3 regions of the Marilutibacter alkalisoli genome follow, and region 1 is predicted to be linked to each of the others. Evidence: riboswitches for the same ligand, from Rfam matches in the RefSeq annotation. Region 1 holds a riboswitch; each other region holds the start of a gene.
The links. Region 1 has a riboswitch for cobalamin ahead of btuB (TonB-dependent vitamin B12 receptor). Riboswitches for the same ligand answer to the same signal wherever they lie in the genome.
Positions count from the first base shown of each region.

Region 1 (10,248 bases):
AATCGAGGCATTCCCGGGCATGAGCATCAACATCTACACCCAGGTCGGCCTGGTGACGCTGGTGGGCGTGATCTCCAAGCACGGCATCCTGATCGTGGAGTTCGCCAACAAGCTGCAGATCGAGCAGGGCCTGAGCAAGCGCGAGGCGATCGAGCAGGCCACCGGGATCCGCCTGCGCCCGGTGCTGATGACCACCGCCGCGCTGGTGTTCGCGATGTTCCCGCTGCTGCTCGCCAAGGGCCCGGGCGCTGCCTCGCGCTTCTCGATGGGTATGGTGATCGCCTCCGGCATGACCATCGGCACGCTGTTCACCCTGTTCGTGCTGCCGGCGTTCTACCTGTACCTGGCCCAGGACCATTCGGCGCAGCGGCACGGGGACGAGATCGAAGCGATTCCGGAACCGGTGACGTAACGATTCCGTAGCCCGGACAGGCAACACGACGAAGGCGGACGCAGCAATGCGTCCGCTTTTTTTGGTTCTTCGCCCAGTCGAGGGGAAAGCGCCGGACCTGCTGGATGACCGGGGCGCCGGGAGCGAAGGCCCTTGGATGCGAATGTCCCCCGGCACCGGCCAAGGCCGGCGCCTCCTCCTTGATTTCGCACCCAAGGGCCTTCACTCCCGGCGTTCGGACATGACTGGTGGCCCCAGAAGCGGAATCCCGGGAAGGGCCGGCTTCGCATTCCAGCCTCCGTAGCCCGGGTAAGGCAAAGCCGCACCCGGGATTCGGGCACACACGTCCCGGGTGCGGCTCCGCCTTGCCCGGGCTACCGTTATCGGTTATCGATCCAGCAGCGCCGACACGTCCAGCGGCACCTCGGCCAGCGTCTTTTCGGCCAGAATTCGCAGGTCGTCGAGGTGCGGCAGGCGCCCGAGACACGGCGCTTGCAGGCGACTCTGCAGCAACGCGAAGTTGTCGTCGGCCCGCGCCATTTCCGGGTCGATGCCGTTGGCGATCCAGCCGGCCAGGCGCAGGCCATCGGCCTCGATCGCGCGCGCGGTGAGTCGGGCATGATTGATACAGCCCAGCCGCAGGCCGACCACCAGCACCACCGGCAGGTCCAGCGCGCGCACCAGGTCGACCTGGTCCAACGTCGCCGACAGCGGCGCGGCCCAGCCGCCGACACCCTCGACCACCACGTGATCCGCACTTCGGGACAGACGCCCGAAGGCGGCAGCGATCGGATCCAGTGCGACCTCGACCCCGGCCGCACGCGCGGCCAATTCCGGCGCCAGCGGTTCGGGCAGCGCGAACGGGTTGACGTCGTCATAGCCCGGAACCGGATCGCTGGCTGCCTGAAGCAGCAACGCATCCTCGTTGCGCCAGCCGTCAACGGTCCGCTCGCAGCCGCTGGCCAGCGGCTTCATCCCGACCGCGCGCAGACCGCGCGCGCGCAGCGCGTGCAACAGGCAGGCGCTGGCCACGGACTTGCCGATACCGGTATCGGTGCCGGTGACATAAACGCCTTCGATCATGAAGCTCCCTTCTCCGATGCGTCGCGCTCGGCGAGGCGGGCATCTACCCGCCGCCCAACGCGGTAGCCATAAGCCGGCAGGATCACTGCCATCAGTCCGTAAGCCAACCCCGGCAGCGCCAGCCACCAGCCCTGACCTTCCGGCAGCAGCAGGGCAAGCACCATCGACAGCACAGCGCAGCCGATGTAGACCGCATGCACCACCACTTCCGAGCGCAGGATCAGTCGTTCGGCGGCATCCAGGCCCAATTCAGAAGCTTTCCGCAGGCCATGCCGGTTGAGTATCACAACCAACATCGCAAGCGTCGCAAAGCCCACGCCGTAGATCACGAAGATCAGGCGGAACTCGGCAAAACTCTCCACCCGGAACTCGCTCGGCGCCCAGCCCGCAGTCATGAAGTGCATCGCCGCCGACATCACCATCCGCAACGGGTACACATAGAACAGGGCCGTCGCGACCAGCGCCAGGCTCAGCACGACAACCCCGGTGTTCTCCAGCCCGAGCCGCCGGCAGAAGCGGTAATGGGCATGCCAGAACAGGGCCAGGATCGCGAACCCGGCAATGAAAGCCGGGAACCGGCGCAACGCCTCGTACAGTTCGGCGAAGGTTTCCGGCATCGCGCCGAAGGAAACCACCAGCAGGGTCACGGCAAAGGCAAAGGCCGCGTCGACGAAGGTCTCCACCCGCGTCACCGAGCTTCCACGCAGGCGGAACCCGTTGTCCACCGGCAGTTGGTGCAGGTCCATGGTCTCATCCCCCGGATCGGTTTCGACCGCACGAATGGTAAGCCTGAACGCGCCGCGGCGTACTGCTAGACTCCGGGGATGTTCGCCGCCACCGCCCTCACCGGCAGCAAGCCGGAACAGTATGCCCAACTCGCCGAGCAGGCCCGCGGCCTGGTCCATGGCGAGCACGACCGCATCGCCAATGCCGCCAATCTGGCCGCGCTGATGTTCAACAGTCTGCCGGACCTGAACTGGGTCGGCTTCTATTTCTTCGATGGCAACGAACTGGTGGTCGGCCCGTTCCAGGGCCTGCCGGCCTGCGTACGCATTCCGCTCGGCAAGGGGGTGTGCGGAGTGGCCGCGGCGAGCCGCGAAACCCAGCGCGTGGAAGATGTCGATGCCTTCCCCGGCCACATCGCCTGCGATGCCGCCTCACGCTCGGAGCTGGTGGTGCCGCTGGTCGACAATGATGGCGGCCTGATCGGCGTGCTCGACCTCGACAGTCCGTTGCGCGGCCGCTTCGATGCCGACGACCAGGCCGGGTTGGAAGCCATTGCCCGTATCTATATGGAACAAACCACGGGGAACGCACCGGCATGACTCTGCCCAAGCTCCGCAATATCGGCCCCAAGAGCGCGGCGTGGCTGCGCCAGGTCGGCCTGCACACGCGCGAGGAGCTGGAGGCGGCGGGGCCGGTGGAGGCCTACATGCGGATCAAGCGTGCCGGCTTCAAGCCGACCATGAACCTGCTGTACGCGATCGAGGGCGCGCTGTGCGACTGCCATTGGCAGGAGGTGCCCGAACCTCGGCGGCAACAACTGGTTGCCGAGGCCGAAGCCGCGATCGAGCAACTGCCGCCGCCGCGCTACAAGCCGGCCGCGGCACCGGTGCGCACGACGGTAATGACCGCCGATACGGTCGAGCCGCCGCCCCCGGGAGCAGTGGAGAGTGGAGAGGAGTGAGAAGCGAGTGGGGGAGAGCCTGCTTTTTCTCTCACTTCTTACTCCTCTCCACTCACTCCTCGCCTTTGGCGTAGACTACGCGCGCTTCGAGGTGACCCAGGGCCGACCGGCCCGGGTTGAAACGGGAAGCCGGTGACCTGCCGCGATCGACCACTGAATCGATCGGCGCGCAACATTCCGGCACTGCCCCCGCAACGGTAAGCAGGCAAGGTTTCCGACACGGGCCACCGTGCAGCGCGCGGGAAGGCGTCGGAAGCCGGGGCGTCCATCCGGCCGCCTGCCCTGCAAGTCCGGAGACCGGCCTCGTGGGCGGACCATGCCGATGACTGCACACCGGTCGCGGCAGGCCCATGACTGATTGCGATGCGGAGGGCATCGCGGCAGCGATGACGGCATGCTGCCGTCCGTCGACGCCTCGCTCCTCCCACGCGTAACCCGAACGCAATGCGTGGCCGCCAGGCCCGCGATGGAGAGAGCCCCCGATGTCCGCAAAGATCCTGTCCCTGGCCGTTGCCGCCGCGCTGGCTACCGCCGTATCGCCGGCCCGCGCCCAGAATGCGACCGACCTCGACGAGGTCACCGTCACTGCCAATCGCACCGCGATCAGCGTCAACGACGCACTGGTGCCGGTGGAGGTGATCGACCGCGAGGCGATCGAGCGCAGCCAGGCCCGCGACCTGCCCGATCTGCTGCGCGGCCGCGCCGGCATCACCATCGCCAACCAGGGCGGTGCCGGCAAGCTGAGCACGCTGTTCCTGCGCGGCGCCGAGTCCGACCACGTGCTGGTGCTCATCGACGGCATCCGCGTCGGTTCGCCGACCTCGGGCCTGGTCTCGTTCCAGGACCTGCCGCTGGCGATGATCGAGCGCATCGAGGTCGTGCGCGGCCCGCGTTCCAGCCTGTACGGCGCCGATGCGATCGGTGGGGTGATCCAGATCTTTACCCGCCGCGACCGCGAGGGCCTGCACATGCGGGGAAGTGCGACGGTCGGCAGCCACGACTATGCCCAAGGCACCGCCGGCCTCGGCGGCCGCAGCGGCAATGCCTGGTTCGGTCTCGACACCGCCTACACCAATACCGAAGGCTTCGACGCCTGCCGCGGCCGTGGCCCGGACCCGTCGGATCCGTTCGACTTCGGCGCCGGCTGTTTTGCCGACGAACCCGACGACGATGGCTACCGCAACCGCTCACTGTCGGCCCGCGCCGGTATCGACGCCACCGAGACCCTCTCGCTCGGTGTGCACGCGCTGCGCGCCGAGGGCCGCAACGAATACGACGGCAGCTTCCAGAACCTGTCCAAGATCACCCAGCAGGTGATCGGCGCCAACGCGCAATGGCAGCCGTCGGACGTGGCGGCGTTCAAGCTGGTCGTCGGCCGCAACAGCGATACTTCCGACAACTACAAGGACAGCAACCCCGCCGGCCGCTTCGACACCGACCGCGACAGCGCCACCGTGCAGGGCGACTTCACCTTCGCCCGTGACCAGATGCTGACTATCGGCTTCGACTGGCTGCGCGACCGCGTCGAGGGCAGCACCGAATATGCCGAGACCTCGCGCCGCAACCACGCCGGTTTCGTACAGTACCAAGGACGGTTCGGCGCACACTCGTTCGAGGCCAGCCTGCGCCGCGACGACAACGAGCAGTTCGATGGCCACACCACCGGCAGTGTGGCCTGGGGGATGGGCTTCGGCGACGGCTGGCGGATCACCGCCGGTTACGGCACCGCGTTCAAGGCACCGACCTTCAACGAACTGTACTTTCCGTTCTTCGGCAACCCCGACCTGAAGCCGGAAGAATCGAAGAGCTGGGAGCTGGGCCTGGCCCGGCGCGGGGACGCGATCAACTGGCGCATCGACGCATTCGACACCCGCGCCGACAACCTGATCGCCTACGACGCCGGCATCTTCCTGCCCAACAACATCGAAAGCGCACGCATGCGCGGTGCCGAGGTCGGCATGGACACCGAGCTGGCCGGCTGGGTCGTCAATGCCAGCGCCAGCTTCGTCGACACCGAGAATCGCGAAGGCTTCTTCGCCGGCAACAAACTGCCGCGCCGCGCCGACCACAACGCGCGCATCGACATCGATCGCGATTTCGGTGCCGTGCGCCTCGGCCTGACCGGCGTCGCCGAAGGCAGCCGCTACGACGATGTCGCCAACAGCACGCGCCTGGGCGGCTACGCGACCTTCGACCTGCGCGCCGAGTACGCCTTCCACCCCGACTGGACCCTGCAGGCCCGCGTCGCCAACCTGTTCGACCGCAAATACGAGACCGTGGCCTGGTACAACCAGCCCGGCCGCGAGTGGTTCCTGACCCTGCGCTACGCGCCGCAGTGAACCGGTCGCGTCCGCGGACACCATCGTCCACGGGTGCGGCAAGGCGGCTGCGTCGATGCAGGGCGCAGCGCCTCAGCCGTTGATCGGATGCCGGCGGCGGAACATCTTGTAGAGCTCCATCGCGAACAGCACGATGAGGGCGAGCGCACCCAGCTGCAGGCCCTCGGCGATGGTCATTGCCTGCAGCGAGAGCAGATCGCGCAGCGGCGGAATCGCGAGCACCGCGATCTGCAGCAGCTGGGTGCCGATCACGGCGGCGACCAGCAAGGGGTTGTGCCACAGCGGGATCCGAAATGCCGATTCGCTCTCGGAGCGGCAGTTGAAACAGTGTGCGTTCTCGCACCAGACCAGCAGCCACAACACTGCGCCTTGCGCGGCCACGTGCTCCATTCCGGTCGCCAGCGCGAAGTAATAGAACACGTAACCGATCGAGCCGATCACCGCCCCGCCCAGCAGCACTTGCTCGATCATCCGGCGATCGAACACCGGGGCATTGGCCGCGCGCGGGCGGCGCTGCAACACGTCAGCCTCACCCTTCTCGAATGCAAGCGCGACGTGTTGCATGCCGTTGGTGACCAGGTTCAGCCATAGCAGCTGCACTGCGGTCAGCGGCTGCGGCAGGCCGGTCAACGTGGCCACCAGCACCATCATGACCTCGGCCACGCCGGTGGAGATCGCCAGCGCGATCACCTTGCGCAGGTTGTCGTAGGCGATCCGCCCTTCCTCGATGCCGGAAACGATCGAGGCGAAGTTGTCATCGGCCAGGACCAGATCGGCGGCGTCGCGGGCGACATCAGTGCCGGCCTTGCCCATCGCCACGCCGATGTCGGCAGCATGCAGGGCGGGCGCATCGTTGACGCCATCGCCGGTGACCGCGACCACGTGCCCATCGCGACGCAGGGATTCGACGATCGCCAGCTTCTGCAGCGGCTCGGTACGGGCGAACACGCTGGCCCGGCTGGTTGCCGCATCGAACCCCTCGACGGGCAGCGCCGCCAGTTCGGCCCCGGTCACGACGGCATCCGGCGTCAGCTCCAGTCCGAGCTGGCCGGCAATGGCAGCCGCGGTGCGCGGATGGTCGCCGGTGACCATGACCACGCGGATGCCCGCGCTCTGCGCCGCGTGGACGGCACCGCGGGCCTCGGGCCGCAATGGATCGATCAGGCCGGCGAAGCCCAGCAGGCACAGTCCGCCCAGCCCGTCCTCATGTGCGTTCGCGACCCGGCCTTCGGCCACGGCGATCACCCGGTAGCCGGCACCGGACAGATATTCGACCGCCGTCTGCGCCGCGGGGGCGACATGCCCGCATAGCGAGAGGATGGTTTCCGGCGCCCCTTTGGCATACGCGACCAGCCCCTCCGCATCGGCGTGTATCGAGGCCGCGAAGCGCTTCTGCGGCTCATAGGGCACACGCGCGACGACCAGCGCAGGATCGTCGTCGTCCGGACACCAGCCGTGTGCCGCCGCGGCGTCGAGGAAGGCCAGGTCGACCGCATCGCCACTGACGCCCTCGCCGCTGCTGGCCGCACGTTCGCTGGCACGCGCGGCTGCGACCAGCAGCGACTTCGACGCGGCGGCATCTGGCGCGACCTCGCCGGCGCCGGCCACCCATAGCCGCTCGACCGTCAGCACGTTCTGGGTCAGCGTGCCGGTCTTGTCGGTCGCGATCAGGGTGCAGGCGCCGAGCCCCTCGACCGCCGGCAGATGCCGCACCATCACGTTGCGCAGGCTCATGCGATGGGTCGCGATCGACAGGGCTACGGTCATCGCCACCGGCAAGCCTTCCGGAATCGCGGATACCGCCAACGCCACCGCAAGCAGGAAAATGTCGCCGGCCGAAGCGCCGCGCATCAGTTCCAACGCGGTGATCAACGCGATCACCACTACTACCGCGACCACCACATGGCGGGTGAAGCGGGCCATGCGCCGGACCAGCGGAGGCGGTGCGTCGGGCCGCTCCAGTTCCGCCGCCAGCTGGCCGACCGTGGTCGAGTCGCCACTGGCCACCACCACTGCCAGGCCACGACCGACCTGGATCGTGGTTCCGGCATGCAGCATGGTCACGCGCTCGGGCAGCGGCGTCACGCTCTCCAGCATGGCATCGGCGTGCTTGAGCACCGCCGCCGATTCGCCGGTCAGCAGGCTTTCGTCGACGAGCAGGTTGCGTGCCTCGATCAGGCGCAGATCGGCCGCCACGCGTTCCCCGCTCTCGACCTGGACCACATCGCCCGGCACCAGCACTTCTGTCGGCAGCCGCTGCAGGCGGCCGTCGCGCCAGACGGCCACGGTGCCTTTGATCAATGCGCGCAACGCACGCGATCGCGTCTCCGCCCGCCATTCCTGGAAGCATCCGATGGCGGCATTGATCAGCAGCACGGCGAAGATGAAGACGGCATCGGCCATGTGCGACAACAGCAGCGAAACCAGGCCGGCCGCCAGCAACAGATAGATGAAGGGACTCCTGAACTGCGTCAGGAACACCTCCAGCACGGTCCGACTACGCCCTTCCGGCAACCGGTTCGGCCCGTGGCATGCCAACCGCGCCTCGGCGTCGGCCGCACTCAGGCCAGTCCGGGAACTGGACAGCCCTGCTAGAACGGCGTCCGTGCCCTGGCAATGGAATGGAGGTGTCTCGGGGGCCATCGGCTCGCGGCGATATCGACGGGAAGAGTGCCGCCACGTTAGATCCGCCGCTTGCGCGTGGAGTTGATCACGATCAATCGACCGGTTTCCCGGTATCCGCCAGCGGCGCGAGCGACACTTCCGGATGCGGGCCTGCGTTGATCCAGATCAAGCCCTTCGACCGCATACAGGGGTCCAATGACCGACATCAACCGATCCCACGAGCGGCTGGACGATGAAAGACCTGGTAATGCCCATGACCGGCAGCAACGGCGATGTGAACGCATTGGAAGCCGCCATTGCGCTTGCGTCGAGCGAGGGCGCACACCTGTCCGTCCTGGTCGCCCTGAAGCTGCCCATCCCGGATCCCTCTCCGGTCGGAATGGCGCAGGACAATGCCGTCCTGCAACTCCACGACGAGCTCAGGAACCAGGCCGAACTGAAAGCGGCGCGGATCCGGACCCGGCTGGACGAACTCCCGATCTTTGCCTCGGCGCAGGTGGTCGAATCGCTGGTCACCGAGCCGCCGGACGCCATCGCGTCGCATGCCCGCAACGCGGACCTGGTGGTGATGACGTCGGCCAACGGCAACGCCCATTCATCCGCCGTCATCCATTCCTACTTCGCCACACTGGTCATGAAGACCGGACGGCCGGTCCTGATGGTTCCCCCTCGCCTACTGATCCAGCCCCCTTTCCGGCGCGTCGTCATCGCCTGGCAGCCAACACGCGAAGCGGCCCGGGCGCTCCACGATGCGATGCCGCTGCTGGCACAGGCCAAGGCCATCGACGTCGTCATGGTGGAGTCGAGCGAAAGCGACCCGGAACTGCTGCCGGACACCGCCATCGCCAGCCATCTCGCCCGACACGGACTCAAGGTCGACCTCGTCCGTCTGCAGCGACCCGCACGTCATGAAACGGTGGAGACGGTCCTGCTCAGGCATGCCGCCCGCGTCGACGCGCAGTTGCTGGTCGCAGGCGGCTACGGCCATTCGCGCTTCCGCGAATGGGCCCTGGGTGGCACGACCCGCGGCCTGCTGTCGGCCATGCAGATTCCGATCCTGTTCTCCCACTGATCCCGGATCGACACACGCGAAGATCCTGATGCCGCACCCCGCCCTACTCATTCCGGAGAACCCACCATGTTCAAGGACATCCTGCTTCCGGTCGCGTCGGAAGACATCCACGAGTCGGCCATGCGCCGGGCGTGCGCGCTTGCTGCGGCCGACGACGGCCACGTCATCGCACTGGTGACGGTCAGTCTCGTTTCGCGGGCGCCATCCGCGTGGGCGTATCCGCCTGACGGAATCTTCGATTCGATCGATGAAACCGTGGCCGCCACGGAGCAGCGACTCACGAAGGCCGTCCAGCAGCGGCTGGCCCGCGAATCCGTCGCCCATGAAGTCCGGTTGTCGAAGTCGCGCTGGCTCGCGCCCGGCGAGATCTCCGCTTTCCATGCGCACCATGCCGACCTGGCAGTGATGGGCGTCGAGCGTCCCCTGCAGCCCGTCCAGCGGGCGCTTTTTGGCGACCTCCTGATCGCATCGGGCCGGCCGCTGCTGATGGTCCCGGATAGCGATGAGGGCCGGGCGTTCAACCATGTCGTCATCGCCTGGAAGTCCTCGCGCGAGGCCGCGCGCGCCGTGCACGATGCCTTGCCGTTGTTGCGGCGGGCGTCTTCGGTCGACGTGCTGATGGTCGAACGCGGCGACGGCAAGCGCGGCAGCGGCAATGGCGATGCCGAACGCCTGGACGCCTGCCTGATCGGACACCTCGAGCGTCACGGCATATCCGCCAGCCTGGTCCGGCGCCCGCGCGCACTCGGCTTCACCGGCGAAGCCATCCTCGGCCATGCCCTCGAAAGCCGGGCCGACCTCATCGTAGCCGGTGGCTACAGCCGCTCGCGGGCATTGGAGCGCGTATTCGGGGGCGTGACCCGGCATCTGCTCGAACAATCACCGATACCGGTGCTGTTCTCGCACTAGGGCAACGTCGGGAACCTTCGGATCGTTACGCCGGCCTCGGGCGCACGCTCACTTCAGCGTCTGATTGCGGTGTGGAGCATCTCCTGTGCAACGGGCACGCGCTCTTCGTGCGTCACCGTCACCGGCTGTTACAAACGGTTAC
Region 1 is NZ_CP041242.1:490,784-501,031, reverse strand. It holds gene FKV23_RS02180 (efflux RND transporter permease subunit) at 1-412, shown strand, start outside; gene bioD (dethiobiotin synthase) at 779-1,474, opposite strand; gene FKV23_RS02170 (TMEM175 family protein) at 1,471-2,220, opposite strand; gene FKV23_RS02165 (GAF domain-containing protein) at 2,299-2,799, shown strand; gene FKV23_RS02160 (TfoX/Sxy family protein) at 2,796-3,161, shown strand; cobalamin riboswitch at 3,233-3,481, shown strand; gene btuB (TonB-dependent vitamin B12 receptor) at 3,644-5,500, shown strand; gene FKV23_RS02150 (cation-translocating P-type ATPase) at 5,573-8,143, opposite strand; gene FKV23_RS02145 (universal stress protein) at 8,358-9,197, shown strand; gene FKV23_RS02140 (universal stress protein) at 9,264-10,106, shown strand.

Region 2 (10,248 bases), 250 kb from region 1:
ATGCCTGGACCAATCTGATCCAGCCGTTCTGGGCGCTGCCGATGCTCGCACTGGCCGGATTGAAGGCACGCGACATCATGGGCTTCTGCCTGATCCAGCTGGTTGTCACCGGCGTGGTGATCGGCGGTTGCCTGCTGTTGCTGTGATGCGGCTGCCGGCAATCAATCCAGATAGGCCGGGAATTTCGGCAAGGATTCGAAATCCTTCCGGTCGTGCTGAATGACGAAACGCGCACCGGTATTCTCCACGATCGCCTCGACACGATTCATCGAGGCAAGCGTATCGGCGCGGTCGACATTGATCCGGGGCACGCGCTGCCCGTGCCGGTTGGCATGGGTGTGGTACAGGTCGCCGGAGAGGATGACCGTGCCGGCCTCGGCCAGCGAGATTTCGAGCGATTGATGGCCTGGCGTATGGCCCGGTGTTTTCAGGATGCGCACGGTGCCGTCGCCGAACACATCGTGGTCTCCGTCGATCTGCTGGCGTTTTGCGGACATCAGGGCCGAGAACGAGTCCTGATCGACACCGAACGGTGCCGGATCCTGCATCGCCCAGGCCACCGACGCGTTGCTGGTGATCCAGGTCGAGTCGCTGAACAGATTCGCATTGCCGGTGTGGTCGAAATGCAGGTGCGAGAAGGCCACGTAGGTGATGTCGGCCGGACGCAACCCGATCCGATCGAGCTGCTCTACCAGCCGCACATCGACATGCATCGTCAGGCTGTCCCCGAAGTTCACGCCGTCCTCGTGCTCCGCCATCGCGTCGCCCAGGCCGGTATCCCACATCAACGTGCCCTTGGGATGACGCACCAGGAAACAGGTATCGACCAGCGACTCGGGCTTGCCGTCGTATTCGCCGGTATCCGAGAACATGGTCATGTCCCTGAACTCCAGGCGGCCGCAATCGAGCGCGTACAGCCGCACGCCATCGACTTCGTCCGCCGCCGATGCCGGCATCGCGGCCAACGCCGCTGTGAGGGAAACAAACAAGGGAATGCTGCGCGTCATCACGGGCTCCACGATCGGTAGGGCCCCAATCTAGTCCTGCCAGCCGGCGCGAAACGCTCGAAATCGTGCGCGAACCGATCAGGCCGCTGACACGCGCGATGGTTCGATCCCGTAGCGCTCGCCGAAGCGCTTCACGAAGCTCGACACCGACGCATACCCGACCCGGTGCGCGACCGTCTTCACCGGCAGCGACGTGCCCTGCAGCAGCATCAGCGCATGCGCCAGCCGGGCGTCGGCAACGACATTGCGCAATGACGTCCCTTCCGCCGCGAGGCGTCGGCGCAGCGTGGCTCCGCTCATGTCCAGCGCCGATTCCAGCAGATCCGAGCGCCAGTCGCGGGCCGGGTCGCCTGCAACCAGTCCGCGGATGCGCTGTGCGAGCGTCGGCGCTGGCGGTTTCAATACCCCGACATGCCCGCGCGAACACAGCCCCAGCACGGCGCCCACCAGCGCATAGCGCGCCTGGGTATCGTTTCCGGTCGCGATCGCATCGCACCACGCCTCCAGATCCGCGGCGAAGTCGCCCAACGGCTCGACTGCCACGCCATCGGCGATCGCATGACGGGTGTCCGGCAGCAGCAGCCGCGCCGCATCCAGAAGCTCCTGTCCCAGGGTGATGCAGACGGAAAGATAGGGGCGTCCCCGGGTTTCGTCCGGAACATTCTCGACATCCAGCATGCGCGCACCCGGGACCAGCAGCAGCTGGCCCGGCTCGACGCTTCGCCATTCGCCGCCACGATCGCGCACCCGTTTGATGCCTTCCAGCAGCACCGTGATGATGGCGCTGTCGATCTGCACGGCGCTCAATGCATGGGCGGCACGTGCGCGGACCCGCAGATACGGGGTGTCGCCTTCATGTTGCGCCAATGCAGACAGGCGGGACAGGAGCGCGCCTGGCTCCCGGGTCGATGCGCTCATCCCTGCCTGCTCCTTACCAAAGCCGCGACGCAGGACGGATCAACGACCAGGACACGCTCGGCGCTCATCAATCGATACGCGCCCAACTGTCACCGTCGAAGGCCATGATGTCCTTGCTGCCGATCGACCACAGCACGCCATCGGAGGCGCTGAGGCGATAGCAGCTATCCGGCAAATCTTCACCGAAATCGACCGCCAGGAGCTTGTCCTGGTCGAGTGTGAACAGTCCGTACATGGTCGATAGATACAGCTTGTCCTGATACCAGGCGAGATCCCAGATATCGTCGATCATGCTTGCATGATCGATGACCTCCCAACTGTCGCCACGCCCGCCAAGCAGCAGTCCCTTGCGACCCGAAGCATAGACCGTGCCGTCATCCGCACAGAGCACCCGGGTCAGCACGATGTTGGTGGGACTCGGTTTCTGCTGCCAGGCACTGCCGTCGTAGTGCCATATCTCGCCATCCCAACCCACAGCATAAATATCCGTTTCGGAGAATCCATCCACTGCCTCGAAACCGACCACTGCATGGCTGTCTGTCGCCGGGCGGGCACCCTCGTCGATGGAACGCCATTGATGGGCATCGTCCCGGCGCCAAACCTGGCGGTTCATCCCGACGGCATACACATGTTCGCCGATGGTGCGTACCCCGCGCAGCGGGCCACGCGCTCTGATGGCGTCCGGACTTGTGCCGATCTGCTCTTCATGGAGATCGCCGCTACCGGCCAGCTTGACCTGGCCGTAAAGGCCCACGGCACACATCTGTTGCATGGGCTTTCTGGCAATGGCCATGCCCGCGATCGGCCATGACGTTTTCCCAAGGTCGCGCCAGGTGCCCGCATCCCACTCCGAGAAGTAGGCATGTGAAATCTTTTCACGATCCAGTTCATCGCCGCTCATCGCGACATAGGTCAAGTCATGAAAACGCACGGCCCCTGTGGCGAAGGAGAAAGTGTGGGTCCAATGTCCGGGCATTTCAGCATTCCTTCCTGTAGAAGTTATCGTCCATCACCGCTTCCGGCGCCGGATATCAGCCCCGCGCCTTCAGCGCCGCCACTGCCGGCAACTCCTTGCCTTCGAGGAATTCGAGGAACGCGCCGCCGCCGGTGGAGATGTAGCTGACGTCATCGGCGATGCCGTACTTGTCGACCGCGGCCAGGGTGTCGCCACCGCCGGCGATCGAGAATGCGTTGCCCGCGGCGATCGCACGCGCCAGGGCCTCGGTGCCCTTGCCGAAGGCGTCGAACTCGAACACGCCGACCGGGCCGTTCCAGACCACGGTGCCGGCCTTGCCGATCAGTTCGGCATAGGCCTTGGCGGTGTCCGGGCCGATGTCGAGGATCATCTCGTCGGCACCGACCGCATCGACCGGCTTGACCGTGGCCGGCGCATCGGCGGCGAAGGCCGGAGCGACGACCACGTCGGCCGGCAACGGAATGTCGGCGCCGCGCGCCCTGGCATCGGCCATGATCTGCTTTGCCGTATCGACCAGGTCCATTTCGACCAACGACTTGCCGACGCCGTAGCCCATCGCGGCGATGAAGGTGTTGGCGATGCCGCCGCCGACGATCAGCTGGTCGACCTTGCCCACCAGCGACGACAGCAGCTCCAGCTTGGTGCTGACCTTGGAGCCGGCGACGATCGCCAGCAGTGGCCGCGCCGGGTTGTCGAGCGCCTTCGCAAGTGCATCGAGCTCGGCCATCAGCAGCGGGCCGCCGGCGGCAACCGTGGCGTGGCGGATCGCGCCGTGGGTCGAGGCCTGGGCACGGTGCGCGGTGCCGAACGCGTCCATCACGAACACGTCGCACAGCGCGGCGTATTGCTTCGACAGCGCCTCGTCATCGGCCTTCTCGCCGACGTTCATGCGGCAGTTTTCCAGCAGCACCAGCTGACCCGGCGCAACCTCGACACCGTCGACCCAATCGCGCACCAGCGGCACCTCGATGCCGAGCAGTTCGGACAACCGCTTCGCGACCGGCGCAAGCGAATCGGCCTCGCTCCACTGCCCTTCCTTCGGCCGGCCCAGGTGCGAGGTGACCATCACTGCCGCGCCCTTTTCCAATGCCAGCTTCATCGTCGGCAGCGCGGCGAGGATGCGCTGCTCGGAAGTGATCCGGCCATCGCTGATCGGCACGTTGAGGTCTTCGCGAATCAGCACGCGCTGGCCGGCGAGGTCGAGGTCGGTCATGCGGAGGATGGGCATGGACAGCTCCTGGATTAAGGACGCGCAGAATGGAGGCACGCGCAACGCGCGAGCCCGCTATTGTCGCGGCCCGGCCTCCGGATTGAAACCGCAGGGCTCAGGAACTGTTATCGGATGGGCCGGACCCGGCCTCGTCCCCGTGGCCCTCCCGGCTGGCGACCGTGTCGGTTTCCGGAGGCGCAGCCGCGGTCCCTTCCGGAGACTGCGATGGCCCGCGTCCCGGGCGCAGCAGGCTCAATGCGAACCCGGCCACCACCAGGGCACCGAGCACCAGCAGGCTCCAGAGCAGCCAGGACGTCCAATCCCGTACCGGCGCCAGCGCGGCGTCGCCCGCCAGCACCCTCGATGTTCCCAGCCAGGCCGCCGCGGGCTGCCAGTCGTCTCCCTGTTGCGCGCGCAGCGTCTCGACCAGCCGCGGCAACGGTGAGTCCGCGCGACGGGCACGCGTGCTGCCGGCCGCGAGCACGTACGGCGGAGCACCCTGCGCCAGGAACACGACCACCTCCGGGGCGTACCCGAACCGCAGCGCCGGTTCGCCATTGACCGGCCCGTTCGCGCTCAGGCGCCAGTAGCGGTCGCGAAGCACCATGGGCAGTTCGCGTGCGGCGGAGCGACCTCCGTTCCCGGCACCGACCTGGTAGGTCATCCACGGGCCGGTGCGTAGCTGCCAGTCCGCATCGGTCGAGTCGCGGCTTTCCAGCCGCCATTCGACGGCATGGTTGCCAGACAGGGCGACGTCCACCTGCCGGATCGGAAAGCGTCCGTCGAGGGTGTATTCGTGGACCCGCCCGTCCGCCGATGCCGCGCGTGCGGGTGCGCGTTCGACCCATTGCAGGGCGGCCTTGGCCGGGGGCGGAGCGAATATCGCCTTGAGGGCGGTGATCTCGACCACCTGGTCGGGGCGGTCGGGTGTCAGCCGCAGATAGCGCGCACGCTGGTGGTGCGGCAGCAGGCCGAAAAGCTCGATGCGGCGATGCAGGAGGCGCCGCCCTTCGCGCTGGAGATCGATCAGCCGCCCGCGCGCCGCCAGCGACTGCCAGTGATCCAGATCGTCACTGGCCTCGACCCGGTAGCCGAGATCGAGCGCATCGGTTGCGTTCCATTCGAACTCGAGCGCGACCACGGCTTCACGTACCCGGCTCAGGTCGACCAGCAACGCGGTGCCCGCGGCCGGATCCGGCGCGGTGCCGCCACGCACCTCGACCCGGCGCAGGCGACCGTCTTCATCGGCCTCACTGACCAGCTCCCAACGCCGTGCCGCGCCGGGAGCCGGTGCAGGCAGCGTGAACCATGACAGGGCCAGTCGCCGCGGTGACTGCGCCAGCGGCTGCTCCGGTTCGAAGACCGCAGCGGGGACGGACAGGCCTTCGCCATCGAACACCTCCAGGTCGCGCATCCGCGGGTCCTGGATCCGGCGATAGACCGACTCGTCCAGCGTTGCCCGGTAGGCACCGCCATCGTCCCGGGACAGCGTCAGCGGCCATTCCCAGCCGTAGCCTTCCGGTCCTGTCGCCATCGCGATCGATGGCAGCAGCAGCGCGGCCAGGCATGCACGGACCAACAACGACGCAATCGTGTTCATGCGACCTCCCCGGTGTTGTCCGGCCTGGACCCGGGTGACCGTGGCGGTGCGGGTGCGAAGTAACCCACCGCGGTACACAACAGGCCGTAGGCGATGAACGATACGATGCCGAGCAGGTTGCCGAGGTGCTGGCGGTCGATCAGCACCAGCTTCGCCAGCACCACGGCCATCAACACAGCACCCGCCAGCCACAGCGTGCGCTGGCCGCGGCGCGAACCGAATATCCAGCCAAGCACGCCAAGCATGCTCCAGACCACGGTCAACGCCGTCTGCACCAGGCTGCTGGAGAACATCCCCGCACCCCATTCGACGCTTCCCCAGTGATGGGTCGCGCGCAGGGTGATGGCACTGACCAGCACGAACCCGGTCGCCGCCACCGCCGGCATGCGCCAGGTATGCAGGGTGGAGCCGACCGGCGTCGCCCGCATTCCCGCGGCCACCACAACCAGCACGGCAACCTGGAACAGGTCCAGCGGGTTGAGCAGCGGCAGCCACGGCAACGGAGCGCTATTACCCGGGAGCTTCAATCCGGCCAGGAACACGATCGCGAGGAGCAGCAGGAACCCGCACTGCAACGGCGCGCGCCATTGACCGAAGCGCTGCGTCAGCGGCCATGCCACCCAGGCCGGTCGCCACTGCAGGGCGGCCGCGACCGCCAGCCATGGCAGCGCCGCGAGCGCGATGCGCCATCCATCGCCCAGTTGGAGCCGTAGGGCGAGTTCGTGCAGGCCGAGCCCGAGCGCCAGCGGCCACGCGGCCAGCCACGCCGCATGCGCCCATCCCGGCGCCGGTCCTGCCTGCTTGCGCATGCCATGCAGCGCATACCCCCCCAGCACCGCATACAGTGCCCAGGCGAGCGCGCCCAGGCCGGCGAACGGATGCGCATGCGCGGCGTCCTGCGCCAGCGCCAGCGGCAATGCCGCCGCCAGCCCGGCCACCACGGTCCAGGCCAGGGCCGGTGCCGCGATGCGACGCTGGAACAGCGCCGCCAGAGCGGTACTGGCCGCAACACACATCAGGACGACATCGGCACGTTGTTCCGCGGCGATGAAACGGTCGATCTCGTTCAGGCCGTTCCCACACCACCAGGCCAATCCCCACAGGTAGTACGGCATCGACTGCGGGCGCTGGCCGGCGTGCCAGTAACTCCAGGCGCTGGCAAAGCCGGCCAGCGCGATCAACAAGGCACCGGTGAAACCGGCGTTGGCCACGGCCATCGTCGGGGCGGCCCCCGGGTAACCGATCATGAAGCTCGCCGCAGCCGCCAGCTGCAGCAATACGCCCGCGACCTGCGGCAGCCGTCGCTGCTGCCGCAGTCCCAGCCATGCCAGCGCCGCACCCTCAAGCGCGAACACGCTGGCCGTGGCCTGTGCCGAAAGCGCCAGCGGCACCGCCAGCGTCGCGAAGCCGACCGCCAGCACCGCGTAGGGGGCCACCAGCGCGGCGAAGTGCTCGCGACGCCGCAACGCCCACGCCAGCGCGGCATAGATCGCGGCCAGGCCGAGCGCGCAGAACGCCAACGCCATCCGCTGCCCTTCGAGCAGGCCGGCCTGCAGCGAAAACGCCACCAGCGGCATGCCGAAGACCAGGCAACCATCGACCAGGTCGCGATGCCCGGCCGGGCGACGGCGTGCGTACAGGATCGGAATCAGCAGGTAGAACGCGAAGAACAGCAGCAGGAACGGTTCGGTCGAGGCGAAGTCCTCGCTGCGGTAGCGCAGCACGCCCCACAGCGTGCCGATGCCGAAGGTGAACACGAAACCGAGCAGGTTCAGCGCGCGCCACGGTCGCCACCAGGCGATCGCGAAGATCGCCGCGTTGAGCACGGCGTAATAGCCGAACAGCGCGACATGGTTGCCGCCGCCCGTGGAAAGCCACAGCGGTGCAAGGAACCCGGCGAGGATGCCCAGTATCGCCAGCGCGACCGAATTCTGGGCCACGGCCAGCACGCCCGCACCGGCCACCAGCACGATGCTCAGCGCGAACGCGGCGCCCGGTGGCAGCAATGGATACAGCTTGAACGCGGCAAACACGACCAGCAGCAACACGCCGATCGCCCCACCCTGCAGGCTCAGGCCGAAGCTGCGCCGACGTTCGCGCTGGCGCCAGCCGAACACCAGCGCGGCCAGCCCCGCCGCGGCGACGCCGGCCAGGCGCAACTGGATCGGAAAGCTCATCCAGCCCTGATCGCTGGCGTACTTGAGCAATGCCGCGACGCCGGCGAACAACACCAGCATGCCGACCTTGACCGGCACGTTGCCCTCGGTGAACCAGCGCTTCACCGCACGCACGAGCACATCGAGTGGATCGGGACCCGGGCGGACGGGCGCAGGCCCGGCGACAGGTGGCGGGGACGACGCGGCCGCGGGCGCACGCGGCAGCGGCGGCGGCATCGGAGCAGGGGGTGGCGTGGCCGGCGCGGGACGCGCAGGCTGCTCTGGAGCGGCCTGTTCTGGAGCGGCCTGCTCTGAAGCCGCCTGTTCTGGAGCAGCCTGTTCTGGAGCAGGCGACCGCGGAGCCGGGGCTGGCGCGACTGACGGCGGAGCATCGGGCCTCATGGCCGCAGCCTTCGCAAGCGTCGCCCCGGTATCGGACACGGTGCTCCGCGCGGTCCGGAGCGATGCGACCTGGTTCTCGAGGACGGCGACCCTTGACCGCAATCCGGCGATCAGGACCAGCGCCACGACCAGCAACACCGGCACCAGCAGTACCGCCAGCACCAGCAGCACGATCAATCCTTCCATTGCATCCGCCCATCCCGTTCAGCTGCTAGCGAGGCTACACCACCGGCGGGGCGGCGGCATCGGTTTTGTCAAGGTTCTACTCGCTCCACTTTCCACCACATATCGTGTTGACGGATCGGCATTACCCCACTATGTTGAGTCCGTCGGTGCTGCACCGGTCCTCGTGGCCGGCGCAGCTTAAAAGGGAAGTCCGGTGCGGTACCCGCCTTCGAAAGGCGGACCAAAGCCGGCGCTGCCCCGCAGCGGTAGTGGAAACGAAACCCGTCATGGCACTGGGGCACGGCCCTGGGAAGCGGTGGGGAGTAGGCAAAGGTTAAGGAGAGAGTGAAGAGAAGTGAGTGAAGAGTAAAAGGCGGTTCGCCACTCTTTTCTCACTCCTCTTCACTCTTTTCTCGCCCATGTCCAGAGCCCGAAGACCTGCCGACAGCCGCGCGCAGCACACCGCGCGGTGACCGGCCAGGGAGTCTCCGGGGGGAGGCGGTCGGTGTCGCGGCGAAGGTCCGGGGTTCCGGTCCGAATGCCGGTGCCGGGCTCTCCACCGGCACCCTGCCCGTCTCGGGCCGTGCGACACCCCGCTTCCATCCTGCAGATTCCGCGCCCGCGGGGGCGTGGCTGAATCGGCGACCGTCATCGCCGATGCCGTCATGTCCCCGTGCGTCGCCCTCGAGGGAAGGGTGGCGACCCGTGCGCCCTGCACTGGAGCCCCACAATGAACACCGACGCCCCCGAAACAGCGACGACCACCTCCGCGACCGCTGTCGCCGAACCGCCTGCCACCCCACGCTCGGTTGATGGCCCGACCGGCAACGGCTTCGCCCTGACCCCGCCGGCCGCCAACCTGACCATGACGGTGACCAAGCGCAATGGCCGACGCGAACCGGTCGACGTCAACAAGATCGTGCGCGCGGTGACCCGCTGCGCCGAGGACCTGTATTCGGTCGATCCGATGCGGGTGGCCACGCGCACCATCTCCGGCCTCTACGACGGCGCGACCACCCGCGAGCTCGACGAACTGTCGATCCGCACCGCCGCCCTGCTCACCGCCGAGGAACCCGAGTACGGTCGCCTTGCCGCGCGCCTGCTGGCCGGGGTGATCGAGAAAGAAGTCGCCGCGATCGACATCAACGCGTTCTCGCAGTCGGTGCAGCGCGGTCACGAACTGGGCGTGATCAACGACCGCCTGCTTGGCTTCGTGCAGGACAACGCGCGCAAGCTCAACGACGCGATCGACAACTCGCTCAACAACCGCTTCGATTATTTTGGCCTGCGCACGCTCTACGACCGCTACCTGCTGCGTCATCCGACCGCGCGTTCGGTGATCGAGACGCCGCAGCAGTTCTTCCTGCGCGTCGCATGCGCGCTGAGCGAGGACGTCGGCGACGCGCTGGCGCTGTACCGGCGCATGGCCCAGCTCGACTACATCCCGAGTTCGCCGACGCTGTTCAACTCCGGCACCACCCACGAGCAGCTGTCGAGCTGCTTCCTGCTCGACTCGCCCGAGGACTCGCTTGAGAGCATCTACAAGCGCTACATGGACGTGGCCAAGCTGAGCAAGTTCAGCGGCGGCATCGGCCTGAGCTACACCCGCATCCGTTCGCACGGTTCGCTGATCCGTTCGACGAATGGATTGAGCAACGGCATCGTGCCGTGGCTGAAGACGCTCGACGCCTCGGTTGCCGCGGTCAACCAGGGCGGCAAGCGCAAGGGCGCGGCCTGCGTCTACCTCGAACCCTGGCATGCCGACGTCGAGGAGTTCCTGGAACTGCGCGACAACACCGGCGACGAGGCGCGGC
Region 2 is NZ_CP041242.1:737,657-747,904, reverse strand. It holds gene FKV23_RS03195 (short-chain fatty acid transporter) at 1-146, shown strand, start outside; gene FKV23_RS03190 (N-acyl homoserine lactonase family protein) at 162-1,007, opposite strand; gene FKV23_RS03185 (helix-turn-helix transcriptional regulator) at 1,086-1,925, opposite strand; gene FKV23_RS03180 (WD40/YVTN/BNR-like repeat-containing protein) at 1,993-2,901, opposite strand; gene FKV23_RS03175 (phosphoglycerate kinase) at 2,957-4,129, opposite strand; gene FKV23_RS03170 (DUF3999 domain-containing protein) at 4,227-5,711, opposite strand; gene FKV23_RS03165 (DUF2339 domain-containing protein) at 5,708-8,455, opposite strand; cobalamin riboswitch at 8,583-8,894, shown strand; gene FKV23_RS03160 (ribonucleoside-diphosphate reductase subunit alpha) at 9,300-10,248, shown strand, end outside.
Region 2: another riboswitch for cobalamin. It lies ahead of FKV23_RS03160 (ribonucleoside-diphosphate reductase subunit alpha); the one in region 1 lies ahead of btuB (TonB-dependent vitamin B12 receptor).

Region 3 (10,248 bases), 1.4 Mb from region 1:
GGCATCCCGGTCAGCAAGATGCTCGAAGGCGAGCGCGAGAAGCTGCTGCAGATGGAGGGCCACCTGCATACGCGTGTGGTCGGCCAGGAGGAAGCGATCAAGGTCGTGTCCGACGCGGTGCGCCGTTCGCGCGCCGGCCTGTCCGATCCGAACCGGCCGAGCGGTTCGTTCCTGTTCCTCGGCCCGACCGGCGTCGGCAAGACCGAGCTGTGCAAGGCACTGGCCGAGTTCCTGTTCGATTCGCCCGACGCGATGGTCCGCATCGACATGAGCGAGTTCATGGAGAAGCACGCGGTGTCGCGGCTGGTCGGCGCGCCCCCGGGCTATGTCGGCTACGAGGAGGGCGGTTACCTGACCGAGGCGGTGCGGCGGCGTCCGTACAGCGTGATCCTGCTCGACGAGGTCGAGAAGGCGCACCCGGACGTGTTCAACATCCTGCTGCAGGTGCTCGACGACGGCCGCCTCACCGATGGCCAGGGCCGCACGGTCGACTTCCGCAACACGGTCATCGTGATGACCTCGAACCTCGGCAGCCAGATGATCCAGGAGCTGTCGGACACCGATTCGCCGGAAGGCTACACGCAGATGAAGGCGGCGGTGATGGGCGTGGTGCAGAACCACTTCCGCCCCGAGTTCATCAACCGGCTGGATGACATCGTGGTGTTCCACCCGCTCGACAAGGCGCAGATCCGCGAAATCGCGAAGATCCAGCTGGCCGGGCTCGACAAGCGGCTGGCCGAGCGCGGCCTGAAGCTGGAATTGAGCGACAACGCGCTGGTGTTGCTCGGCAACGTGGGCTTCGATCCGGTGTACGGCGCGCGGCCGCTCAAGCGCGCGATCCAGCAGCAGTTGGAGAACCCGCTGGCGCAACGCATCCTGGCCGGCGAGTTCACCGCCGGCGACACCATCGCCGCCGATGCCGAGGGTGGCGTGCTGGTGTTCCGCAAGGGCGCCTGAAAAGCGCCCTCACCCCAACCCGCGCCCCGGCCCTCGCGCATAGCGCATAGCGCTCGGGCGTTCATCGGCACGCGAGCCAGTGGCTCGCAAACGTGCCTCTTCACCCCGTGTGCGGGAGAGGGGCGAATTCATGGGCTTGTGCTCCTTAGCTCCCGTGGTAACGAGGGCGACATGCCCACATGTCATGACGTCGCGCCGCTCAGGGCTGCGGCAAACTGCTAGACTCCGTCCCGCCTGAGGTGACTGCCGCTCCCGTCCGGGACGGTGGTTGAAACGGGAATCCGGTGCGCCGGGTCGCGGGCCACGACATGTGGCATCGCGATCGGCAATTCCGGAGCTGCCCCCGCAACGGTAGGCGAGACAAGGTCCGCACGCAGCCACTGTGCCTGATGCATGGGAAGGCGCGGACCGGGAGCCCACGGCGATCCGCCGGTTCCGCTCGCAAGCCCGGAGACCGGCCCCAGGCATGACCCGACATGCGGTGGGCGATGTCACGGGCTGCACGCACCGCGTGCCGTCTTGCACCCTCCTTCCGCCTGTTCGTTTCCATGCCATCCGCGCGGGCAGGCGCGGTGAAGGAGTTTCCGTGCATCGCCATGCAGTCGTGTTTCGTCGTGCCACGCTGGCATCGACGCTTTCCCTGATTCTTTTCCCATCCATCCCGGCGTTCGCCACCGGTGCCGCGGTCGACCTCGACCAGGTCGTGGTCACCGCTACCCGTACCGCCAGGACCCAGGACCAGACCCTGGCCGCGGTGACCGTGATCGACCGTGCCGAGATCGAGCGCCTGCAGGCGCCGTCCGTGCCGGACCTGCTGCGCGGCCGTGCCGGCATCTCGCTGGCCAACAACGGTGGCCCGGGCAAGTCGACCTCGCTGTTCCTGCGCGGCACCGAGTCCGACCACGTGCTGGTGCTGGTCGACGGCATCAAGCTCGGCTCCGCCACCAACGGCAGCGCGGCGCTGCAGGACATCCCGGTCGAACAGGTCGAGCGCATCGAGATCGTGCGCGGCCCGTTCTCCAGCCTGTACGGTTCCGAAGCGATCGGAGGGGTGGTGCAGATCTTCACCCGTCGCCCGCAGGGGCCGTTCGAGCCCAACGCCATGCTGGCCATCGGCAGCGAGAAGACCCGCCGGGCATCCGCCGGCCTGGCCGGACGCCGCGGCGACGACACGCGCGGCGGCTGGTACTCGCTGCAGGCCGCGCACGAGACCACCGAGGGCATCAACGCCTACCGCGGCACCCGCAATTTCGATCCCGACCTCGATGGTTACCGCAACACGTCGCTGACCGCACAGGGTGGATACCGCTTCAACGAGCGCTGGGACGGCGAGCTGCGCGTGTTCCGTGCCGAGGGCCGCAACGAGTACGACGGCGGTCCGGCCAGCGAGGCTGACAGCGTGCAGCAGGTCCTCGGCGGGCGCCTGCGGCATGCGCCGAACGAGCGCGTGACGTTCACCGCCAGCGCCGGCGGCAGCGCCGATCTCAGCGACAACTTTTTCGACGGCGTGTTCAGCTCGCGCTTCGACACCCGCCGCAAGGTCGGCGGGCTGCAGGCCGACCTGGGCATCGGTGCCGGCCTGCTGACCCTGGGCTTCGACTGGCAGCGCGACGAGATTGACGGTACCACCGCCTATGCCGTCGACCGCCGCATCAACCGCGGCGTGTTCGGCCAGTGGCAGCAGGCGTTCGGTGCGCAGTCGCTGCAGGCCAGCCTGCGCCGTGACGACGACAGCCAGTTCGGCGGCGAGACCACCGGCAGCGTGCTGTGGGGCTGGGACTTCACCGACGCACTGCGCCTGACCGCGAGCTACGGCACCGCGTTCAAGGCACCGACCTTCAATGAGCTGTACTTCCCCGGCTACGGTAATCCGGCACTCGGGCCGGAAACGTCGCGCAGCGTCGAGCTGGGGTTGCGTGGCGCGCATGGCTGGGGCGTGTGGTCGTTGAACGCCTACGACACCCGCATCGACGACATGATCGCCTACGACGCCGACCTCGGCGATTTCGGCGGTCCCAACAACATCGACCGCGCCCGCATCCGCGGCGTCGAGGCGACGTTCGACACCACCGTGCTGGGTTGGGACCTGAGCGGCAGCCTGGGCTGGCTGGACCCGGAGAACCGCGCCGGCAACGCCGGCAAGGTGCTGCCGCGCCGGGCCAGGCGCAGTGCGCGCATCGACCTGGACCGGCGTTTCGGCGACTTCAGCGCCGGGGCCTCGGTGACTGGCGTCGGCGAGCGTTTCGACAACCTGTCCAACACCACCCGCATGGGTGGCTACGGCCTGGCCGACCTGCGCGTGGGCTATGCGCTCTCGAACGACTGGCAGCTGCGGCTGTCGCTCAACAACGTCCTGGACAAGCAGTACGAAACCGCCGCGCTCTACAACCAGCCCGGCCGCAACTGGCTGCTGAGCGTCCGTTACCGGCCGGGCCGCTGAGCGTCCCGGTTCCATTCCCTTCCCGACGAGGCCTGCCGATGAAACCGCTCTCCGGATCCATGAACCTCGGCCTGTTCGCCGCCTTCGCGGCGTTCATGGTCGCCACGCGCTTCAACCATTTTGGCGATGCCCTGCATTTGCCGGATGCATCGATGGCGCTGTTCTTCCTCGGCGGCCTGTACCTGCGCCGTCACTGGCAGTTCGTGGCGATGTTGGCGCTGGCGGTGACGATCGACTGGGTTTCGATCGAATACGCCGGGGTCAGCGATTTCTGCGTGACGCCGTCCTACGCGTTCCTGCTGCCGGCCTATGCGGTGCTGTGGTACGGCGGTCGGCTGTATTCCGGTCAGCTGCAGCCGGCGTGGCTGCCGATGCTGGGCGCGGCCGGGGCCGGCCTGGTGTCCGCCAGCCTGTCGTTCCTGATCTCCAACGGCGCGTTCTACTGGCTCGGCGGGCGCTATGCCGATCCGCACTTCGCCGAATACATCGCACGTGTCTGGCAGTGGGGGCCGTTGTTCGTGCGTACGACGCTCGCCTACATCGTGGTGGCGCTCGCGGTGCACGCGGTCGTGGCATATGCGATGCGTCGCAGGGCCCCGCAGGGCGCCGGCCAGCACTGATCCGGATCTTCATGTCCGATCCGACATCCGACAGGAGGGATGTACCGATGCAAGCACATGCACAACCATTGCCACTGGCGTCCACGCGCGACCAGTGGCTCGTCGGGCTCGCGCTCGCGGCGTTGATGATCGCCACCCGCGGCCAGCATTTCGCCAGCGTCGATGCCCTGCCGAGCGCGTCGTGGGCGGTGTTCTTCCTTGCCGGCGCACTGCTGCGGCCGATGTGGGCGCTGCCGGCGTTCTTCGTGCTCGCGACCGCGCTCGATCTGGGCAGCTACGCGGCCGGCACGATCAGCGACTGGTGCCTGTCGCCGGCGTACTGGGCGCTGGCCTTCGCCTATGCCGCGTTGTGGCTGGGCGGGCACGTCTACCGGAACCTGCATGTCGATGACTGGCGGATGGTGCCGCGGCTGGCGCTGGTGCTGGTCGCGACCGCCAGCGTGGCCTACCTGCTGTCCAAGGGCGGCTACTGGTTCTTTTCCGGACGCTATCCGGAACCGACATGGCAGGGCTTCATCGCCCGCGTCCCGACGTACTATCCGCGTTCGCTGGGCACGCTGGCCGGTTATGCCGGCATCGCCTTCGCCTTGCGCGCGGCATGGCGTGGCGCGACCCTGAGGGTCCGTCGCGTGGAGGAGGTGGTGTCGTGAGCCGCGGTTCCGAGCGTCTCGGCCGTACCGAAGAGGAGCACTACCGCGAGCGGGCGCGGCGCAAGAAGGAACTGGTCGACCGCCGGATCGCGCGGGCGACCATCGACCGCGGTGTGCTGGTGGTCAACACCGGCAACGGCAAGGGCAAGAGCTCATCCGGCTTCGGCATGCTCGCGCGTTCGCTCGGGCATGGTTTCCGCTGCGGCGTGGTGCAGTTCATCAAGGGCAGTTTCAGTACCGGCGAGGATCTGTTCTTCCGCACGATGGGCGATGCCTTTGCCGATCGCCTCGAGTACCACGTGATGGGCGAGGGCTTCACCTGGGAGACCCAGGACCGCGAGCGCGACATCGCCGCGGCCGGCGCCGCATGGGACGTGGCCGCGCGCATGCTGGCGGATCCGGCGTTCGACTTCGTTTTGCTGGACGAACTCAACATCGCGCTCAACAAGGACTACGTGCCGCTCGATGCGGTGCTGTCCGCGCTCGCGGCGCGGCCGCAGCGCCAGCATGTGGTCGTCACCGGCCGCGGCGCGCCGGACGCGTTGGTGGAGGCGGCCGACACTGTGACCGAGATGCGCCTGGTCAAGCACGCGTTCAAGGCCGGCATCAAGGCCCAGCACGGGATAGAACTCTGATGGGCGGCGCCATGCGCTCGTGCCCCGCGTTGCTGGTGTCGGCGCCCGCGTCGGGGCAGGGCAAGACCAGCGTGACCGCCGCGCTGGCACGCTGGCACCTGCGGCAGGGTCGGCGGGTGCGGGTGTTCAAGACCGGCCCGGATTTCCTCGACCCGATGGTGCTCGAACGCGCCAGCGGCGCAGCCGTGCAGCAGCTCGATCTGTGGATGTGCGGCGAGGCCGACGTGCGCGCACGCCTGTACGCCGCCGCGGACGAGGCCGACCTGATCCTGGTCGAGGGCGTGATGGGACTGTTCGATGGCGAGCCGTCCAGCGCCGACCTCGCCATCGCGCTCGGCCTGCCGGTGCTGGCGGTGATCGATGGTTCGGCGATGGCGCAGACCTTCGGTGCGCTGGCGACCGGGCTGGCGAGGTACCGCGATGGGCTGAAGGTGCATGGCGTGGCGGCCAACCGGATCGGCAGTGCGCACCACGCCCGGTTGCTGCGCGAAAGCCTGCCGCCGGACCTGGCGTGGCTGGGTGCGCTGCCGCGCCGCGCGGAACTGGCACTGCCCGAGCGCCACCTGGGCCTGGTGGCGGCCGGCGAGCTCGACGACCTGGATGCACGCCTGGACGCGCTGGCCGATGCCTGGGGCGAGCATGCGCAAACCGCGCTGCCGCCGCCGCTGGCATTTCCGGCGGCGGCTCCGCTGGCGGTGCCGCGCCGGCTGGACGGGTGGCGGATTGCGGTCGCGCGCGATGCCGGGTTCTGTTTCCTGTACCCGGCCAACCTCGAGTTGCTGCGCGAGGCCGGGGCCGAGCTGCGGTTCTTCTCGCCGGTGGCTGGCGATGCGTTGCCGGAATGCGACGCGGCCTGGCTGCCAGGCGGCTATCCCGAGCTGCACCTGGAGGCGCTGTCGAACAACACCGCGCTGCATGCCGCCCTGTGCGCGCACCGCGATGCCGGCAAGCCGCTGCTGGCCGAATGCGGCGGCCTGCTGTTCGCGTTGGAAACCCTGACCGATCGCGACGGACACGGCGCCGCGATGGCCGCGCTGTTGCCGGGCAGCGCGGTGATGCAGCGCCGCTTCGCCGCGCTGGGCATGCAGGAGGTTTCACTGCCGGAAGGCACCTTGCGCGGCCACAGCTTCCACTACGCCCGCGCCGACATCGCCGCCGAACCGCTGGCCACGGCACGCAACCCGAACGGGGGACCGACCGCCGAAGCGGTCTACCGCGATCGCGCGATGACCGCGAGCTTCGTGCATCTGTACTTCGCCTCGAATCCCGAAGCCGCGACCCGGTTGTTCCGGCCATGACGGCGGCGCTGGTCGCGCTGGCCGCCGTGTTGCTCGATGCCGTGCTCGGCGAGCCGCGGCGCGCGCATCCGTTGGTCGCATTCGGCCGTTGGGCAGCATGGCTGGAGCGCCGGCTGCACGCGGACCGGCGCGGCGCCGGGATGCTGGCGTGGGGCCTGGTGGTCCTGCCTTGGCTCGGGCTGGCGGTACTGCTCTCCGTCGGCGCGGCCCGGATTTCGCCATGGCTTTCGGCCGGGTTATCGGCAGTCGTGCTGTACCTCGCGATCGGGCTTCGCAGCCTCGGCGACCATGCGCGCCCGGTGGCGCGGGCGCTGGAGGCGGGCGATCCCGACGGTGCGCGAGCCGCGGTCGGTCGCATGGTCAGCCGCGATACCGGCGCATTGTCGGAATCGCAGGTCGCGGCGGCGGCGACCGAGTCGGTACTGGAGAACGGCAACGATGCGGTATTCGGCGCGCTGTTCTGGTTCGCGCTGCTGGGCGTTCCCGGCGTCGTGCTGTACCGGCTGGCCAACACCCTGGATGCGATGTGGGGCTACCGCACGCCGCGCTTCGAACGTTTCGGCTGGGCCGCGGCCCGCATCGACGACCTGCTCAACTACCTGCCGGCGCGGCTGACCGCGTTGACCTATGCATTCTGCGGGCGCTTTGCCCCGGCGTGGCGCTGCTGGCGCGTGCAGGCGCCGGCCTGGGACAGTCCCAACGCCGGTCCGGTGATGGCGGCCGGTGCCGGCGCATTGCAGGTCCGCCTCGGCGGCCCGGCGCCGTACCACGGCCGCTGGGAAACGCGACCGCATCTGGGAGAAGGCGCCGCGGCGGAGGCGACCTCGATCGACCGCGCGCTGGCGCTGGTGCGCAACGGGGTCGCGGTCTGGCTGCTGATCGGCCTGGTACTGGCGTTTGCGGTGGAGGTGTTGCGTCATGCTTGAGCACGGCGGACGGCTGCGGCGCGCGGCACGCGAGCATGGCATCGCGCTCGAACAATGGCTCGACCTGTCGACCGGGATCAGCCCGTTCGCGTGGCCGGTGTCGCCGGTGCCGGCGTCGGCGTGGCAGCGGTTGCCGGAGGATGACGATGGTCTGATCGATGCCGCGCGCGACTACTACCGCGCGCCGTCGCTGCTGCCGGTCGCCGGCTCGCAGGCCGCGATCCAGGCGCTGCCGCGGCTGCGTGCCGCGTCATCCCGCGTTGGCGTGATCGCGCCGGGCTATGCCGAACATGCACACGCCTGGCGACAGGCCGGGCATGCGGTCGAGACTCTGCCGGCCGCACGCCTGCTCGACGAGGCCGAGCGCTTCGACGTGGTCGTGCTGATCCACCCCAACAATCCCGGCGGCGAGCGATTCCGGCACGATGAACTGCTCGGCCTGCATGCGCGGCTGGCCGCGCGCGGCGGCTGGCTCATCGTCGATGAGGCGTTCATCGACACCACCCCGGAGCGCAGCCTGTGTCCGCACAGCGGTCGCGATGGCCTGGTCGTGCTGCGCTCGGTCGGCAAGTTCTTCGGTCTGGCCGGTGCACGTGCGGGGTTCGTCTGCGCGGCGCCGGCGTTGCTCGACATGCTGCGCGAGTCCCTTGGACCGTGGACGCTGACCGGTCCAGGCCGGCATGTGCTGAGGCATGCATTTGCCGATCGCGAATGGCATGCGGTCGCGCGCCAGCGGCTGATCATGGCCGGCGAGCGCCTGCAGCAGCTGCTCGACCGCAACGGCCTGGGCGATGGCGCCGGCTGCGATTTCTTCCAGTGGCGGCGGCATCCCCATGCGCCGGCGCTGCATCGGGCATTGGCCCGGCGCGGCATCCTCACCCGGCTGTTCGAAGCCGACGGGCACACACCGGCCAGCCTGCGCTTCGGCCTGCCGCCGGACGCCGACGCATTCGACCGCCTCGGTGCCGCGCTGGGCGAAGTGTTGTGCGAGGTGCCGGCATGACGCGCTTGCCGGGAACGAATGCGGGCCACCGCGGGGCTGGCGCCTGCAATGCGCCGGCTTCGGTCGCCCGTGTCCTGATGGTGCAGGGCTGCACCTCCGATGCCGGCAAGAGCACCGTGGTCGCTGCGCTGTGCCGCTGGCTGCGGCGTCGCGAGGTGCGGGTCGCGCCGTTCAAGCCGCAGAACATGGCGCTGAACGCGGCGGTGACCGCCGACGGCGGCGAGATCGGCCGCGCCCAGGCGGTGCAGGCGCAGGCCTGCCGGCTGGCGCCGCACACCGATTTCAACCCGGTGCTGCTCAAGCCGAGCAGCGACAGGGGCGCACAGGTGATCCTGCACGGCCGCGCGATCGGGCAGATGGATGCAGTCGACTACCACGGTTACAAACGCGTCGCGATGGACGCGGTGCTGGCCTCGCACGCGCGGCTGGTGGAGACGTATGACGCCGTGGTCGTCGAGGGCGCCGGCAGCCCGGCCGAGATCAACCTGCGCGCCAACGACATCGCCAACATGGGGTATGCCGAGGCGGTCGACTGCCCGGTGGTCCTGGTCGCCGACATCGACCGCGGCGGCGTGTTCGCGCATCTGGTCGGCACGCTCGCGTTGCTGTCCGAAAGCGAGTGCGCCCGTGTGCGCGGCTTCGTCATCAACCGGTTCCGCGGCGACATCGCGTTGCTGCAGCCCGGTCTCGACTGGCTGGAGCGCGAGACCGGCAAGCCCGTGCTTGGCGTGCTGCCGTACTTGCACGGGCTGCATCTGGAGGCGGAGGATGCATTGCCGGGTGTCGGCGAAACAAGGCCGGACGCGGCCCTGCGCGTGGTCGTGCCGGTGTTGCCGAGGATCAGCAACCACACCGACCTCGATCCGCTGCGCGCGCATCCGCAGGTCGACCTTCGTTTCATCGGCCCCGGTGAAACAGCGCCGGCCTGCGATCTGATCGTGCTGCCGGGCAGCAAGGCGACCCGCGCCGATCTCGCATGGCTGCGTGAACACGGCTGGGAGGCCGCCATCGCCCGTCACCTGCGCTATGGCGGCAAGCTGATCGGCATCTGCGGCGGCCTGCAGATGCTCGGTCGTGCGGTGCACGATCCGGACGGCATCGAGGGCGCGCGCGGGTCGAGCGCGGGGCTGGGCTGGCTTGATTTCGAAACCACGCTGCGTCCGGACAAACAGTTGCGCAACGTCGGCGGCAAGCTCTGTATCAGTGATGGCTGTATCTACGATGTCACGGTACGCGGCTATGAAATCCATTGCGGTGTCAGTGCAGGACCCGCGCTGGCACGGCCGGTTGTCCTGCTCGACGATGGTCGCGCCGACGGCGCGTTGTCGGCGGACGGGCAGGTCCTCGGCAGCTACCTGCATGGCCTGTTCGATCATCCCGACGCGCTCGCTGCGCTGCTGCGCTGGGCCGGCCTGCATGACGCGCAGACGCTCGATATTGCGGCGTTGCGCGAGGCGTCGCTCGAGCGCCTCGCCGACATGGTCGAGGCCCATCTCGATACCGCATTGCTATCTGAATTGCTGGAGCCATCGGCATGCATAGCCTGATTCTGGGAGGTGCCCGCTCAGGCAAGAGCGCGCTGGCCGAGCGACTCGCACTCGACAGCGGCCTGGCGGTGACCTACATCGCCACCGCACAGGCAGGCGACGGCGAGATGGCCACGCGCATCGCCCACCACCGTGCGCGCCGGCCCGCGCACTGGGGCTGCGTGGAAGAACC
Region 3 is NZ_CP041242.1:2,961,667-2,971,914, reverse strand. It holds gene clpB (ATP-dependent chaperone ClpB) at 1-957, shown strand, start outside; cobalamin riboswitch at 1,178-1,434, shown strand; gene btuB (TonB-dependent vitamin B12 receptor) at 1,544-3,397, shown strand; gene FKV23_RS13130 (hypothetical protein) at 3,436-4,017, shown strand; gene FKV23_RS13125 (hypothetical protein) at 4,065-4,667, shown strand; gene cobO (cob(I)yrinic acid a,c-diamide adenosyltransferase) at 4,664-5,302, shown strand; gene FKV23_RS13115 (cobyrinate a,c-diamide synthase) at 5,302-6,600, shown strand; gene cbiB (adenosylcobinamide-phosphate synthase CbiB) at 6,597-7,526, shown strand; gene cobD (threonine-phosphate decarboxylase CobD) at 7,519-8,529, shown strand; gene FKV23_RS13100 (cobyric acid synthase) at 8,607-10,076, shown strand; gene cobU (bifunctional adenosylcobinamide kinase/adenosylcobinamide-phosphate guanylyltransferase) at 10,064-10,248, shown strand, end outside.
Region 3: another riboswitch for cobalamin. It lies ahead of btuB (TonB-dependent vitamin B12 receptor); the one in region 1 lies ahead of btuB (TonB-dependent vitamin B12 receptor).